2 regions of the Legionella stuttgartensis genome follow, and region 2 is predicted to be linked to the other one. Evidence: riboswitches for the same ligand, from Rfam matches in the RefSeq annotation. Region 2 holds a riboswitch; the other holds the start of a gene.

Region 1 (8,246 bases), on a different contig from region 2:
ATGCATCTTCAATTAAATGACCAAGAGCCAGTGCCCCAGTAATTGCCGCGGAGAGAATTGATCGAAGTTCTGGGTATTTTGCATCAGAAACACAATTTTGAGTCAGCCAAAAGCAAGTAGTACCATTGGTCCAATAATCATGCTGCCATGAGGAATTCTGGATAGGCGATCCTAGGAGAAATACACTTTTAGCACCAAGAGTTAGGAGTTTATGTGCCGCTTCTTGCATGGCTTGGTGTGTTCGGACCTGGCCATTTAAAATAAATTCAGTTTCACGTGTATTCAGCACCAAAACATCGGCAAAAGAAAATCCTGCGCTTACATTACTCCTGTTTTCTTCAGCATTTTTGGATAAAGATAAGTTAAAATCCCGAACTACAGGCCCCGTAAAATGATTGAGAATCTGAAAGTCCTCAGCAGAAAATCGATCTTCTATTTTGATCGCTGCAGGCTGACTTTCTTTATGAAATTGCAGTGTTTGCTCAAGACCCAAGCCGCGAAATGTTTGTCTATCTGCTTCATTATTAGTGTTGGTCCACACAATAGTCATAATGCAATCTCCTGATGCCAAAATGGCGTGTCGATTAAAGGAGTACACGATTGTGCCGTAATTCGTTCAGGCATAAGACCTGCTTCAAAAGCAAGGCGTCCTGCGATGACTGCATGTGAAAAAGCTTCAGCCATAGTCACTGGATGAATCGATGAAGCAACTGCACTATTTAACAGGACCGCATCAAAACCTAATTCCAAAATACGTGCTGCATGAGAGGGTTTCCCAATTCCTGCATCGACAATCAGAGTTACATCAGGTAATCGTTGCCGTAACGTCTCCAAAGCAAAAGGATTAAGTAATCCTTTTCCAGAACCGATAGGAGCGGCCCATGGCATCAAAATCCGACATCCGCAATCCACTAAACGCTGACATAAAACTAAATCATCAGTACAATAAGGAAACACTTCAAAGCCTCGTTTTACTAATTCGGTGGCCGCATGCAACAATTCGAAAGGATCGGGTTGTAAACTGTAATCATCTCCTATTACTTCCAATTTAATCCATGAGGTTTGAAATAATTCGCGTGCCATTTCGGCTGTAGTAATCGCAGTTTGCGCGTCACGGCAGCCCGCAGTATTAGGTAGTATATTGCAATCCAAAGACTGTATGGTTCGCCAAAATAAATCGCCCCCCATATCACAAGGCATTTGCCGTTTTAAAGACACCGTAATCACGTTGGTTTTAGAGGCTCGGACAGCATCAGTCATCACCTCAAGTGATGGATAGCCCGCTGTACCCAAAAGCAACCGACTTGTTATGGGTTTATCTGCTAAATACCACATAGCCTATCCTCCTTGCATCGGAACAATTAAATCAATACGATCTCCTTCACACAATATAGTTTTTGAAAACATATACTTAGGAACAAACTGATTATTTATTGCGACTGCTACATGTGCGGCAATACCTACTCTCTGCTCAAGCATTTCCTGTAAGATACAGGATGAATCAAGAGTGAGTGGTTTATCATTTATATAAACGATCATGAATAAGCCTCCCAAAGCTCAGGATAACAAATGTCTTTTTGATTGCTCTTTAATCCACGTAGAATTTCCTCTACTAATGCCGGAGCGATTAAATATCCATGCCGATAAAGTCCATTCACAGCAATAAATTGCGGGGCATATCTTATGCGGGGCTGATGATGCACTAAAGTCGGGCGACAATGGGTCACAGTCTTAATTACCCGGGCTTCAGCAAAACCTCGATGCACATAGTATGCCGCAGTTAATAACTCAAGTGTTGTACGCACTGAAATGGGACTGGAATCTTCTGTCTCTAATTCGCTGGCACCGATAAGGTAATAAGAATTAGGACGTGGTGCAATATAAATATTATACCGTGGATGCAAGAGACGGATTGGTCTTTTTAATTGAACATCAGGTGCATATAGCCAAAGCAGTTCTCCACGAAGCCCACGTAAATTTGGAAAAGTACTTTTCGCCCCAAGCCCCCTGCAATCAAAAACAAAATCAAATGGATATGACCTCCCTCCCATTTCTATCTTGCCTGGACTCACACCAGAAACAAAAGTATGATCTCGCCAGATTACACCGCACTGACACATATGTTTTTTAAGTGCCAGCAACAAGGTCTGATTATCAAGTTGTGCTTCTTTAGGAAAATAATAAGCCATTTTCAACTGATGCAGTTCAGGCTCCAGTTGGCTTAGTTCATTTTGAGTGAGTAACTGATAACAAGAATCACTTAATTTATTTACAATTCTGCCACTAAATTGTTGCCATTCTGCTTTATCTTGAGGATGGTGCACCACAAGGCATCCTTTTTGGCGAAAATACACGGGGTCAGCTAATTGATTTAGAATGGACTCCCATAAGCGGTCAACCGATTCCATTCCCAAATTAAAAATCACTTGGTCCGCTTTATCCAGTTCAGACATGGGTGCCAAAAGCCCTGCTGCTGCATTACTGCAATTATTAAAAAAACTTTCCGCCTCAAATAATGTCACTTGCCAACCATCATTTTGTAAACGTAAAGCCAATAAACACCCCATAATTCCAGCACCAACAACAGCAACATTTTTCATTTAATTAGAATCACTTTTCTCAATAGACGGAAGCCTGAGTGCAGTTGCATTCAGGCAATGCTCTTAATTTCACTCACTAACACAACACGCAATAGGTTCCAGCTCAGAATGAGGCATCTTAGGAAGAAACTCATTTGTATAACAAGCATTTACTGCAAAGGACTCATCGATAATTCCCAAATGCTTGCCGAAACGCCCTACTTTACTCCAATCACGTTCCACATTTAAAAGTGTCCGCGAGAAAAAAGGTAAACTACGGATGAAAATTGTATGATACATAGGGGTTCTTAATTGAGGTTTTGCCCTACATAAAAGTTCATAGGCTTCATCTGGATTTTCGGTGGTAAAGGCAGCTCCACGTTGAGTAGCATTGAGAAATCCTTTAAGAATTTCAGGTTGTTTTAACATGCGTTCTGGCACAATAAATTGAATGGAACAAAAGCAGCAGCAACCTAAGCCAGCAAGCTGATCGATACGCAGAAATACCGTTTCGCCTCGTAAATGCTCTAATTCAACTTTTTGAAAATTAATAAAACCAATGCCTGTATCAACAATGTCACGACAAATCGCATCAGTAACATTCATGCCAATGCGAACTGTTTCATAACTGGAAGGCTCAATTCCCGCTAACGTTGCCAAATTATCGATAATGATTTTACCAAACTCCCCAATGTAACCAACTCGTTTGCCAACAATATCCTGAAAGGAATTGATGCCACTGGATTTAAGCGCAATCAGACCTGTAGGAGGCTCATCCAATAAGGTACCAATTGAGGTAACAGGATAACCTTTTGCGCGAGCCGCTAAGGTATGAATCATGGCCTTGACCCCAAAATCAACATGGCCCATACCTACAATTTCAGTCACATCGCTTGGATCGCTGGGCTCTAAAATCGCGAGTTTTATACCTTCTTGTTGATAATAGCCTAATGCATGGGCCACAAAAATGGGGGTATGATAAGGGTTCGCATACCAATTAAGTAATAGGGTAGTTCTCGTAGATAACGCGCTCATGCCATAGCTCCTTGTATTAATTAATAAAATAGGATGGCTAAAGATATCGCGTTAAGACTTAATAGAAGAAATGAATCTGCATTCTGCGAACCGTGAATAACTTATAAAGACTACCCCACCATACGGTACAGAGTACTCTAAGAGATTAACTGCTCAAAAAACGAATACAGATTTAAGGCGTTCTTACGCTGGTATGAACCAGATCAAGTTCAACGGGTATTTCTCAGACGTTTATCACGACACCCCGCGCCATCAAATTGCCCGTAATGCTAGCTGGTATGGGAAAAACTGTCAAATATTATAAGAGGCCTCTCATCCGCTCTGACGAGTCCCTTCTCCCCCAGGGGGAGAAGGGAGGAAAATTGCTCCCTCCATGCATGGAAAGAATACCGCATGCCCCTCTCCCATTTATGGGAGGGGGCTAGGATGAGGGTAAAAAAATCCTCAACTCACCCCATAATTCTGCACATAAAACACATTATGCTGAATCAAAAATCGCTGACATAGCAAAGGAGTATGGTTCAATAAATGATGCAAATAAGCGCGAGTAAATTGTTGCGAACACGTAGGGCAAACACAATTCGCATCGATCAGTTCAAATTGCATCGCTGTTTTTGCATCCATTAGATCCACAGTGCCTGTATTACTATACACTCTTCCTTGCATTGCGGCTTGGGCTGGCTCATCCGTTTCAATAAATCCTATTTCCAGATGACGCAAACGTTGGATTAACTCAGCATCAAAATACCCCACTACATAACGAGGGATATGGGACCATTGTTCTAATTGAACCCAATTAGGCTCATTTAAAATCTTAAAATAAACCCCATGTGGTTTAATAACTGCGTGCTTTTCGAAATCATCACTATGAATAAAAGGGACAATTTTCTCATCCCAATTATCCCAAATTTGCGGGAAATCGCGCATGATATTTTTGGGTAAGAGTACTACATTAGGTTTAAGATGCTGAATCAGTTCGATGAGTTCCCACGAGGTCAATTTGACTCGAGAACCATCGTACGGAGACTTAAGAACATAAACTTTTTCTTTATTAGCAATGAGTGATGAGGCATTAATTACCATCATCCCAGGACATGCCAAATAATTCGCTAAATCAGATATTTTTTGAAGTACATCCCGACCAGGCTTATACAACAAACTTTCTAATGAATAGGATGCTGCAGTAACCTTTGCCTCTTGCCAATTTGCCGTTGTAAGACACAAACCTGCTTCAGAAGTTAAAACAGGTATAAAATTTTGTATTGCAGCCAACATTCCTGATCTCCTGATTTATAGCAATAAACTGGTGTCACCATAACTAAAAAACCTGTATCCTTTTTCAATTGCTTCTTGGTAAAGCATCATTGCTTGTTTATGGCCAATAAACGCTGAAACGAGCATTAATAAAGTAGACTCAGGCAAGTGAAAATTAGTCATTAATCCATCGCAAATCTTAAACTCATATCCTGGGTAAATAAAGATATCTGTGTCTTTGCTACATGGAGTTAGTATTCCATTTTGTACAGCACTTTCAAGACTACGCAAAGCGGTTGTACCTACGGCAATTACTCGATTTCCTGCAGCTTTTGTGGCATGCACTGCCTCACATAATTCAGGGCTAATTGTAAAGCGCTCACTATGCATTTTATGATCTTTGATATTATCACAACGAACTGGTCTAAATGTCCCTGCTCCTACATGCAAAGTAAGATAGGCTACAGAAACTCCTCTTGAACGTATGCTGGATAATACAAGCTCATCAAAATGCAAACCCGCTGTGGGAGCAGCAACAGATCCTTCGTATTTTGCATAAACTGTTTGATAACGATTCTGATCCAGAGTTTCATCATTACGGGTAATGTAGGGGGGTAATGGAATATGTCCTATTCCATTCAATAAATTTAAGACATCCATATCCGCTTGACAAAGAAATAAATCATCGTGTCTATCAATCACTTCAATTTCTTTATTTTGTTCCAACTTAATCTTTGAGCCAGCTTTTAATGCTTTACTGGCCTTAATATGAGCAAGAAATGTCGACTCACCAGTAATACGTTCTACCAATAATTCTACTTTTCCCCCAGTAGTTTTATGGCCATAGAGTCTGGCTGGAATTACCTTGGAATCATTCATAACCAATAAATCGCCAGGATTTAAAAAATCAGCTATTTCACGAAACTGGTAATGACCATATTCACCCTTCTTTCGATCATAGGTTAAAAGACGTGAGTCACTGCGATTAGCCAATGGATACTGCGCAATAAGCTCTGGGGGTAAATCAAAGTAAAAATCCTGTTTATTCATAGAGCAACCTGAAAATAAATTGCCGCTATTATACACGGATTACAACCATTCATCATCCCTGATGAATAAGAGCTGAATTACATTATATTAAGGGAAATTTCGTTACTCTTTTTTTCGCATAGTCACATCCACCTCAGGCGTAGGTGCTACATCCTTTATCAAGCGTTTGGCACTATACAACCATTTGAGCCTCCTATCGGGCTCCATAATCTTCTCGGGTGTAACCTCTTCGATTAATTTATTAAGCTCTCCTTTAACTTCAGAAGATATTGAGGAGTTCTTAATAACATTTTGTACTTTTTCTATATCCTCTTTCTTGGGGGCTTTTATTGTCAAAAACTCAAAATTTTCAACCATTTGCAAATAGCTTCCTTGTGGATTAGGTTTTGGAGTAGGTGTGTGAGTACCTAATATCCGTGTTTTTTGAGCTTGTGCATCGTTTAAACATTGCCCCATAGTCTCTCTTGCTTGACGCATCTCCAATCTTTGATTGACCAATACATCCCTTAATTTCAAATGTTTCTCTTTGCGCTGAATTTGGTTATGTAAATTTTCTTGTATTTTATCCATAAAATTAAAACGAGGGGTTTGAATACGTGCTTTTGTTTGATCAAAATTAAGTTTCGCTTGTAGCCAATCTTCTTCGGTTAAATTCGCAGGATCCACATCTTGTGCGATTAAAGCATATGAACCATCACTTTTTTGAATAAGACGTTTTTCATCCTCGGGTTTGATAATAAAGCGAGCCTGAGTAAAATCAAAAACTTGTTCTAATTGATCGTTAAGAAGTATTTTCTTGTTTCTCATAACTTTTAACGCAGAAGCCAATCCTCGTTCACGCAATTGCAACCCTTCAATTTCAGTGTCGAACTGTCCGAAATAAGTTTGTCGCGATTGAAGTTCCTGTATTTGAGCTCGAGTTTGTTCTAAAGCTAAACGAAATAATTCCTCATAATTCGTCACTGTTTGGCTCAGATGAACTTGATGAAAATTGAGTTCATGCTCAAGTACTTTAATGTGTCTACTAATGCGACGCTCCTCAATTTCTTGAGGCCTGCTCTCTTCGGAGTTTGTATTTTTATATATTCTCTCTTGTTCTTTAAACGCTTCAAGATCTTTCATTAGAACGGTTATTCTTCGTTCGGCAACAGTTGAAGGCGATTCTTTAGGTTGATTCAATATAGGGAGCTTTAAATAGGTATCCAATATATCAATATGAGCATGAAGTTCTTCGTGATAAGCGTTCATCCGCTGTTCTTCTACTTCAATCGTGGCCAATTCTGCTTCGATTTCTTCTAATTGATATTCCAATTGTTCCAGTTTTTCATCTAGAGCTTGAATGGTCTCAAGGTAGTAATAAATCATAGCATCTATAATTTCAATTGGTGATCGGACAAAAGTTGTTTCTTGGCTCGTCTCAGCATACTTCTCCTTTGTAAGTAATTTTTCCATTTCCAGTCTAACGAGTCGGTCCACATTTTTGGCCATAGCTTCCCGATCAGCGATTAACCCCATCAGAAGATAAAGTAACCGTTGCTTTTTAAGCAATTCCTCAGCATTTTGTTCTCTCTTAGATTGAATCTGTGCCTCTTCTTCTATCAGTTCTCGAGCTATCATCGTTAATGTAGCCCTCCCACCGGCTGATTTAAGAAAATCAAATACCTCTGAGGAATTTTTGAGTCCGAAATGTGAAAGAAATTGAGTAGTTAAATAAGAATTTGTTTCAGCTGTATTGAGGGCTCGATTTTTTTCTATATCTGTAAACCATTGTTCCAATCGACTCGAAATAAACTTTAGTTCTGTTCCATTTAACTCTTGCCCTATTAAAATAGTATGCTCGGGAATTCTCAATATATTAGAAGCCATATTAAAACTCCAACAAAGCACTATTAATGAAATTATAGGCTACTTAAGAGGAAAATGGCTTATGAGACAGACTACACCTCTAATCTCAAACAGAGCAAGTATGACTATGGGGCGAAATTTTAATTAAGAACTGAATGAGTATCTATTTCTTTTCTGATTTTTGGGTTCTGTAACCACGAACCCAAAAACCTGTAATTTACTTTTAATTGAAAAAGTCTTTATTTTTTTATACTTAAAGTATCAAAAGATGTCTGAGAATCTAAAAGATAGCTACCAGAAACGTCTGAAGAAGCTTTAGTATATAACTCAGAATAGATTGGTTCTACATCTTTTCGAGGGGTTTTAGAATTTTGGGGAGGAAAATCACTACTCATCTCAGTATAAGAACCTCTTATATCCAAGTCCACCTCATCCTGTTCTGTACTTGAAGATTTTGAAGTACGAGCATTGACCGCTAATTTA
Region 2 (8,246 bases):
CTGTAATCATCTCCTATTACTTCCAATTTAATCCATGAGGTTTGAAATAATTCGCGTGCCATTTCGGCTGTAGTAATCGCAGTTTGCGCGTCACGGCAGCCCGCAGTATTAGGTAGTATATTGCAATCCAAAGACTGTATGGTTCGCCAAAATAAATCGCCCCCCATATCACAAGGCATTTGCCGTTTTAAAGACACCGTAATCACGTTGGTTTTAGAGGCTCGGACAGCATCAGTCATCACCTCAAGTGATGGATAGCCCGCTGTACCCAAAAGCAACCGACTTGTTATGGGTTTATCTGCTAAATACCACATAGCCTATCCTCCTTGCATCGGAACAATTAAATCAATACGATCTCCTTCACACAATATAGTTTTTGAAAACATATACTTAGGAACAAACTGATTATTTATTGCGACTGCTACATGTGCGGCAATACCTACTCTCTGCTCAAGCATTTCCTGTAAGATACAGGATGAATCAAGAGTGAGTGGTTTATCATTTATATAAACGATCATGAATAAGCCTCCCAAAGCTCAGGATAACAAATGTCTTTTTGATTGCTCTTTAATCCACGTAGAATTTCCTCTACTAATGCCGGAGCGATTAAATATCCATGCCGATAAAGTCCATTCACAGCAATAAATTGCGGGGCATATCTTATGCGGGGCTGATGATGCACTAAAGTCGGGCGACAATGGGTCACAGTCTTAATTACCCGGGCTTCAGCAAAACCTCGATGCACATAGTATGCCGCAGTTAATAACTCAAGTGTTGTACGCACTGAAATGGGACTGGAATCTTCTGTCTCTAATTCGCTGGCACCGATAAGGTAATAAGAATTAGGACGTGGTGCAATATAAATATTATACCGTGGATGCAAGAGACGGATTGGTCTTTTTAATTGAACATCAGGTGCATATAGCCAAAGCAGTTCTCCACGAAGCCCACGTAAATTTGGAAAAGTACTTTTCGCCCCAAGCCCCCTGCAATCAAAAACAAAATCAAATGGATATGACCTCCCTCCCATTTCTATCTTGCCTGGACTCACACCAGAAACAAAAGTATGATCTCGCCAGATTACACCGCACTGACACATATGTTTTTTAAGTGCCAGCAACAAGGTCTGATTATCAAGTTGTGCTTCTTTAGGAAAATAATAAGCCATTTTCAACTGATGCAGTTCAGGCTCCAGTTGGCTTAGTTCATTTTGAGTGAGTAACTGATAACAAGAATCACTTAATTTATTTACAATTCTGCCACTAAATTGTTGCCATTCTGCTTTATCTTGAGGATGGTGCACCACAAGGCATCCTTTTTGGCGAAAATACACGGGGTCAGCTAATTGATTTAGAATGGACTCCCATAAGCGGTCAACCGATTCCATTCCCAAATTAAAAATCACTTGGTCCGCTTTATCCAGTTCAGACATGGGTGCCAAAAGCCCTGCTGCTGCATTACTGCAATTATTAAAAAAACTTTCCGCCTCAAATAATGTCACTTGCCAACCATCATTTTGTAAACGTAAAGCCAATAAACACCCCATAATTCCAGCACCAACAACAGCAACATTTTTCATTTAATTAGAATCACTTTTCTCAATAGACGGAAGCCTGAGTGCAGTTGCATTCAGGCAATGCTCTTAATTTCACTCACTAACACAACACGCAATAGGTTCCAGCTCAGAATGAGGCATCTTAGGAAGAAACTCATTTGTATAACAAGCATTTACTGCAAAGGACTCATCGATAATTCCCAAATGCTTGCCGAAACGCCCTACTTTACTCCAATCACGTTCCACATTTAAAAGTGTCCGCGAGAAAAAAGGTAAACTACGGATGAAAATTGTATGATACATAGGGGTTCTTAATTGAGGTTTTGCCCTACATAAAAGTTCATAGGCTTCATCTGGATTTTCGGTGGTAAAGGCAGCTCCACGTTGAGTAGCATTGAGAAATCCTTTAAGAATTTCAGGTTGTTTTAACATGCGTTCTGGCACAATAAATTGAATGGAACAAAAGCAGCAGCAACCTAAGCCAGCAAGCTGATCGATACGCAGAAATACCGTTTCGCCTCGTAAATGCTCTAATTCAACTTTTTGAAAATTAATAAAACCAATGCCTGTATCAACAATGTCACGACAAATCGCATCAGTAACATTCATGCCAATGCGAACTGTTTCATAACTGGAAGGCTCAATTCCCGCTAACGTTGCCAAATTATCGATAATGATTTTACCAAACTCCCCAATGTAACCAACTCGTTTGCCAACAATATCCTGAAAGGAATTGATGCCACTGGATTTAAGCGCAATCAGACCTGTAGGAGGCTCATCCAATAAGGTACCAATTGAGGTAACAGGATAACCTTTTGCGCGAGCCGCTAAGGTATGAATCATGGCCTTGACCCCAAAATCAACATGGCCCATACCTACAATTTCAGTCACATCGCTTGGATCGCTGGGCTCTAAAATCGCGAGTTTTATACCTTCTTGTTGATAATAGCCTAATGCATGGGCCACAAAAATGGGGGTATGATAAGGGTTCGCATACCAATTAAGTAATAGGGTAGTTCTCGTAGATAACGCGCTCATGCCATAGCTCCTTGTATTAATTAATAAAATAGGATGGCTAAAGATATCGCGTTAAGACTTAATAGAAGAAATGAATCTGCATTCTGCGAACCGTGAATAACTTATAAAGACTACCCCACCATACGGTACAGAGTACTCTAAGAGATTAACTGCTCAAAAAACGAATACAGATTTAAGGCGTTCTTACGCTGGTATGAACCAGATCAAGTTCAACGGGTATTTCTCAGACGTTTATCACGACACCCCGCGCCATCAAATTGCCCGTAATGCTAGCTGGTATGGGAAAAACTGTCAAATATTATAAGAGGCCTCTCATCCGCTCTGACGAGTCCCTTCTCCCCCAGGGGGAGAAGGGAGGAAAATTGCTCCCTCCATGCATGGAAAGAATACCGCATGCCCCTCTCCCATTTATGGGAGGGGGCTAGGATGAGGGTAAAAAAATCCTCAACTCACCCCATAATTCTGCACATAAAACACATTATGCTGAATCAAAAATCGCTGACATAGCAAAGGAGTATGGTTCAATAAATGATGCAAATAAGCGCGAGTAAATTGTTGCGAACACGTAGGGCAAACACAATTCGCATCGATCAGTTCAAATTGCATCGCTGTTTTTGCATCCATTAGATCCACAGTGCCTGTATTACTATACACTCTTCCTTGCATTGCGGCTTGGGCTGGCTCATCCGTTTCAATAAATCCTATTTCCAGATGACGCAAACGTTGGATTAACTCAGCATCAAAATACCCCACTACATAACGAGGGATATGGGACCATTGTTCTAATTGAACCCAATTAGGCTCATTTAAAATCTTAAAATAAACCCCATGTGGTTTAATAACTGCGTGCTTTTCGAAATCATCACTATGAATAAAAGGGACAATTTTCTCATCCCAATTATCCCAAATTTGCGGGAAATCGCGCATGATATTTTTGGGTAAGAGTACTACATTAGGTTTAAGATGCTGAATCAGTTCGATGAGTTCCCACGAGGTCAATTTGACTCGAGAACCATCGTACGGAGACTTAAGAACATAAACTTTTTCTTTATTAGCAATGAGTGATGAGGCATTAATTACCATCATCCCAGGACATGCCAAATAATTCGCTAAATCAGATATTTTTTGAAGTACATCCCGACCAGGCTTATACAACAAACTTTCTAATGAATAGGATGCTGCAGTAACCTTTGCCTCTTGCCAATTTGCCGTTGTAAGACACAAACCTGCTTCAGAAGTTAAAACAGGTATAAAATTTTGTATTGCAGCCAACATTCCTGATCTCCTGATTTATAGCAATAAACTGGTGTCACCATAACTAAAAAACCTGTATCCTTTTTCAATTGCTTCTTGGTAAAGCATCATTGCTTGTTTATGGCCAATAAACGCTGAAACGAGCATTAATAAAGTAGACTCAGGCAAGTGAAAATTAGTCATTAATCCATCGCAAATCTTAAACTCATATCCTGGGTAAATAAAGATATCTGTGTCTTTGCTACATGGAGTTAGTATTCCATTTTGTACAGCACTTTCAAGACTACGCAAAGCGGTTGTACCTACGGCAATTACTCGATTTCCTGCAGCTTTTGTGGCATGCACTGCCTCACATAATTCAGGGCTAATTGTAAAGCGCTCACTATGCATTTTATGATCTTTGATATTATCACAACGAACTGGTCTAAATGTCCCTGCTCCTACATGCAAAGTAAGATAGGCTACAGAAACTCCTCTTGAACGTATGCTGGATAATACAAGCTCATCAAAATGCAAACCCGCTGTGGGAGCAGCAACAGATCCTTCGTATTTTGCATAAACTGTTTGATAACGATTCTGATCCAGAGTTTCATCATTACGGGTAATGTAGGGGGGTAATGGAATATGTCCTATTCCATTCAATAAATTTAAGACATCCATATCCGCTTGACAAAGAAATAAATCATCGTGTCTATCAATCACTTCAATTTCTTTATTTTGTTCCAACTTAATCTTTGAGCCAGCTTTTAATGCTTTACTGGCCTTAATATGAGCAAGAAATGTCGACTCACCAGTAATACGTTCTACCAATAATTCTACTTTTCCCCCAGTAGTTTTATGGCCATAGAGTCTGGCTGGAATTACCTTGGAATCATTCATAACCAATAAATCGCCAGGATTTAAAAAATCAGCTATTTCACGAAACTGGTAATGACCATATTCACCCTTCTTTCGATCATAGGTTAAAAGACGTGAGTCACTGCGATTAGCCAATGGATACTGCGCAATAAGCTCTGGGGGTAAATCAAAGTAAAAATCCTGTTTATTCATAGAGCAACCTGAAAATAAATTGCCGCTATTATACACGGATTACAACCATTCATCATCCCTGATGAATAAGAGCTGAATTACATTATATTAAGGGAAATTTCGTTACTCTTTTTTTCGCATAGTCACATCCACCTCAGGCGTAGGTGCTACATCCTTTATCAAGCGTTTGGCACTATACAACCATTTGAGCCTCCTATCGGGCTCCATAATCTTCTCGGGTGTAACCTCTTCGATTAATTTATTAAGCTCTCCTTTAACTTCAGAAGATATTGAGGAGTTCTTAATAACATTTTGTACTTTTTCTATATCCTCTTTCTTGGGGGCTTTTATTGTCAAAAACTCAAAATTTTCAACCATTTGCAAATAGCTTCCTTGTGGATTAGGTTTTGGAGTAGGTGTGTGAGTACCTAATATCCGTGTTTTTTGAGCTTGTGCATCGTTTAAACATTGCCCCATAGTCTCTCTTGCTTGACGCATCTCCAATCTTTGATTGACCAATACATCCCTTAATTTCAAATGTTTCTCTTTGCGCTGAATTTGGTTATGTAAATTTTCTTGTATTTTATCCATAAAATTAAAACGAGGGGTTTGAATACGTGCTTTTGTTTGATCAAAATTAAGTTTCGCTTGTAGCCAATCTTCTTCGGTTAAATTCGCAGGATCCACATCTTGTGCGATTAAAGCATATGAACCATCACTTTTTTGAATAAGACGTTTTTCATCCTCGGGTTTGATAATAAAGCGAGCCTGAGTAAAATCAAAAACTTGTTCTAATTGATCGTTAAGAAGTATTTTCTTGTTTCTCATAACTTTTAACGCAGAAGCCAATCCTCGTTCACGCAATTGCAACCCTTCAATTTCAGTGTCGAACTGTCCGAAATAAGTTTGTCGCGATTGAAGTTCCTGTATTTGAGCTCGAGTTTGTTCTAAAGCTAAACGAAATAATTCCTCATAATTCGTCACTGTTTGGCTCAGATGAACTTGATGAAAATTGAGTTCATGCTCAAGTACTTTAATGTGTCTACTAATGCGACGCTCCTCAATTTCTTGAGGCCTGCTCTCTTCGGAGTTTGTATTTTTATATATTCTCTCTTGTTCTTTAAACGCTTCAAGATCTTTCATTAGAACGGTTATTCTTCGTTCGGCAACAGTTGAAGGCGATTCTTTAGGTTGATTCAATATAGGGAGCTTTAAATAGGTATCCAATATATCAATATGAGCATGAAGTTCTTCGTGATAAGCGTTCATCCGCTGTTCTTCTACTTCAATCGTGGCCAATTCTGCTTCGATTTCTTCTAATTGATATTCCAATTGTTCCAGTTTTTCATCTAGAGCTTGAATGGTCTCAAGGTAGTAATAAATCATAGCATCTATAATTTCAATTGGTGATCGGACAAAAGTTGTTTCTTGGCTCGTCTCAGCATACTTCTCCTTTGTAAGTAATTTTTCCATTTCCAGTCTAACGAGTCGGTCCACATTTTTGGCCATAGCTTCCCGATCAGCGATTAACCCCATCAGAAGATAAAGTAACCGTTGCTTTTTAAGCAATTCCTCAGCATTTTGTTCTCTCTTAGATTGAATCTGTGCCTCTTCTTCTATCAGTTCTCGAGCTATCATCGTTAATGTAGCCCTCCCACCGGCTGATTTAAGAAAATCAAATACCTCTGAGGAATTTTTGAGTCCGAAATGTGAAAGAAATTGAGTAGTTAAATAAGAATTTGTTTCAGCTGTATTGAGGGCTCGATTTTTTTCTATATCTGTAAACCATTGTTCCAATCGACTCGAAATAAACTTTAGTTCTGTTCCATTTAACTCTTGCCCTATTAAAATAGTATGCTCGGGAATTCTCAATATATTAGAAGCCATATTAAAACTCCAACAAAGCACTATTAATGAAATTATAGGCTACTTAAGAGGAAAATGGCTTATGAGACAGACTACACCTCTAATCTCAAACAGAGCAAGTATGACTATGGGGCGAAATTTTAATTAAGAACTGAATGAGTATCTATTTCTTTTCTGATTTTTGGGTTCTGTAACCACGAACCCAAAAACCTGTAATTTACTTTTAATTGAAAAAGTCTTTATTTTTTTATACTTAAAGTATCAAAAGATGTCTGAGAATCTAAAAGATAGCTACCAGAAACGTCTGAAGAAGCTTTAGTATATAACTCAGAATAGATTGGTTCTACATCTTTTCGAGGGGTTTTAGAATTTTGGGGAGGAAAATCACTACTCATCTCAGTATAAGAACCTCTTATATCCAAGTCCACCTCATCCTGTTCTGTACTTGAAGATTTTGAAGTACGAGCATTGACCGCTAATTTAACGCCCATCCCAGCTAAACCACCGAGCAGTAAAAATGGTGACCAAAGTACCGCCCCTATAGATTTCATAACTCCTTTAAAACTCAATCCATCTTCGTTAATAACTCGTGATTTGATCATATCAAATACATTTTTATCGCTTTTGTAGCATTCTTTAGCACTAGAATACAAAGAAACCAAACCTAATGCGCCATATAAAACAAGTGCACCAATTCCAAAAGTTGCAACATTCAAACCAATTGCACCCGCAACACCCGCTCCTGCCACTCCTGCCGTAGTTAATGACGCGGCAGTAAAGCCCATAGTAAGCTTGAATATCAAGGCCAAAACAATAATAGGAAGGATGATCAAAGAACCTACGAGTACTCCAGTACCTCCAGAATAGTAATAATTCGAGCGATAACCGGGAGTAGAGACTACTGCCAACTGAGGAGAACGAGTTGTATGAACGTGAACTCGCGGATTATAGGATGTAGTAACAACAGGTGTATATGGTTGAGTTATAACACGAGGCCCCTGATGATGGTGATTATGAGCGCCCCCAGAATGAACACCAGTAGCTCGATCATGATTATGATGGTGAGTATACGACACTTTTATTCTCCTTTTGTTTTTATTAAATTCCAAACTTGAAGCAAGAAGTATAAAAAAGAAAACTTAAGGTTTTATTAAAAAAACAATGAATCTTTACAAAAAAATTACATTTCTTTACAAAGCTCACATGATGATTAAAAGAAAAACAGATAGTATCCAAATTACTCCACTCGCAACATACGGATGCTGATATCCTTTAAAACTTTTTCTTCGGGATATCACATCAAGAATAAGTACAGGGACTACGGAAAGAAAGGTGAGCATAAACACCAATACTAATGAGACCGCGCCCTTTTGAAAAGGCATTATACGCACTAAAAAATTTAATACATCTTGCAATATTTCATGCGCGTAAAATACTGCCCATAAAACCCAAAAATTAAAAGTGTAAATGAGCCAGGAGGCAGCAAACATAGGTATCAGTATTT

What was found. Region 2 has a riboswitch for thiamine pyrophosphate ahead of ACWTEW_RS05060 (ABC transporter substrate-binding protein). Riboswitches for the same ligand answer to the same signal wherever they lie in the genome.
Region 1: linked by a shared signal. The riboswitch ahead of ACWTEW_RS22135 (ABC transporter substrate-binding protein) and the one ahead of ACWTEW_RS05060 (ABC transporter substrate-binding protein) in region 2 are both predicted to bind thiamine pyrophosphate.

The regions. Positions count from the first base shown of each region.
Region 1 covers NZ_CDRUHA020000060.1:635,444-643,689, reverse strand. The annotation lists gene thiE (thiamine phosphate synthase) at 1-550, opposite strand, end outside; gene ACWTEW_RS22150 (thiazole synthase) at 547-1,335, opposite strand; gene thiS (sulfur carrier protein ThiS) at 1,339-1,539, opposite strand; gene ACWTEW_RS22140 (FAD-dependent oxidoreductase) at 1,536-2,600, opposite strand; gene ACWTEW_RS22135 (ABC transporter substrate-binding protein) at 2,670-3,614, opposite strand; TPP riboswitch at 3,778-3,871, opposite strand; gene ACWTEW_RS22130 (queuine tRNA-ribosyltransferase) at 4,059-4,889, opposite strand; gene queA (tRNA preQ1(34) S-adenosylmethionine ribosyltransferase-isomerase QueA) at 4,905-5,918, opposite strand; gene ACWTEW_RS22120 (hypothetical protein) at 6,021-7,784, opposite strand; gene ACWTEW_RS22115 (hypothetical protein) at 8,003-8,246, opposite strand, start outside.
Region 2 covers NZ_CDRUHA020000011.1:634,423-642,668, reverse strand. The annotation lists gene ACWTEW_RS05075 (thiazole synthase) at 1-314, opposite strand, end outside; gene thiS (sulfur carrier protein ThiS) at 318-518, opposite strand; gene ACWTEW_RS05065 (FAD-dependent oxidoreductase) at 515-1,579, opposite strand; gene ACWTEW_RS05060 (ABC transporter substrate-binding protein) at 1,649-2,593, opposite strand; TPP riboswitch at 2,757-2,850, opposite strand; gene ACWTEW_RS05055 (queuine tRNA-ribosyltransferase) at 3,038-3,868, opposite strand; gene queA (tRNA preQ1(34) S-adenosylmethionine ribosyltransferase-isomerase QueA) at 3,884-4,897, opposite strand; gene ACWTEW_RS05045 (hypothetical protein) at 5,000-6,763, opposite strand; gene ACWTEW_RS05040 (hypothetical protein) at 6,982-7,818, opposite strand; gene ACWTEW_RS05035 (hypothetical protein) at 7,942-8,246, opposite strand, start outside.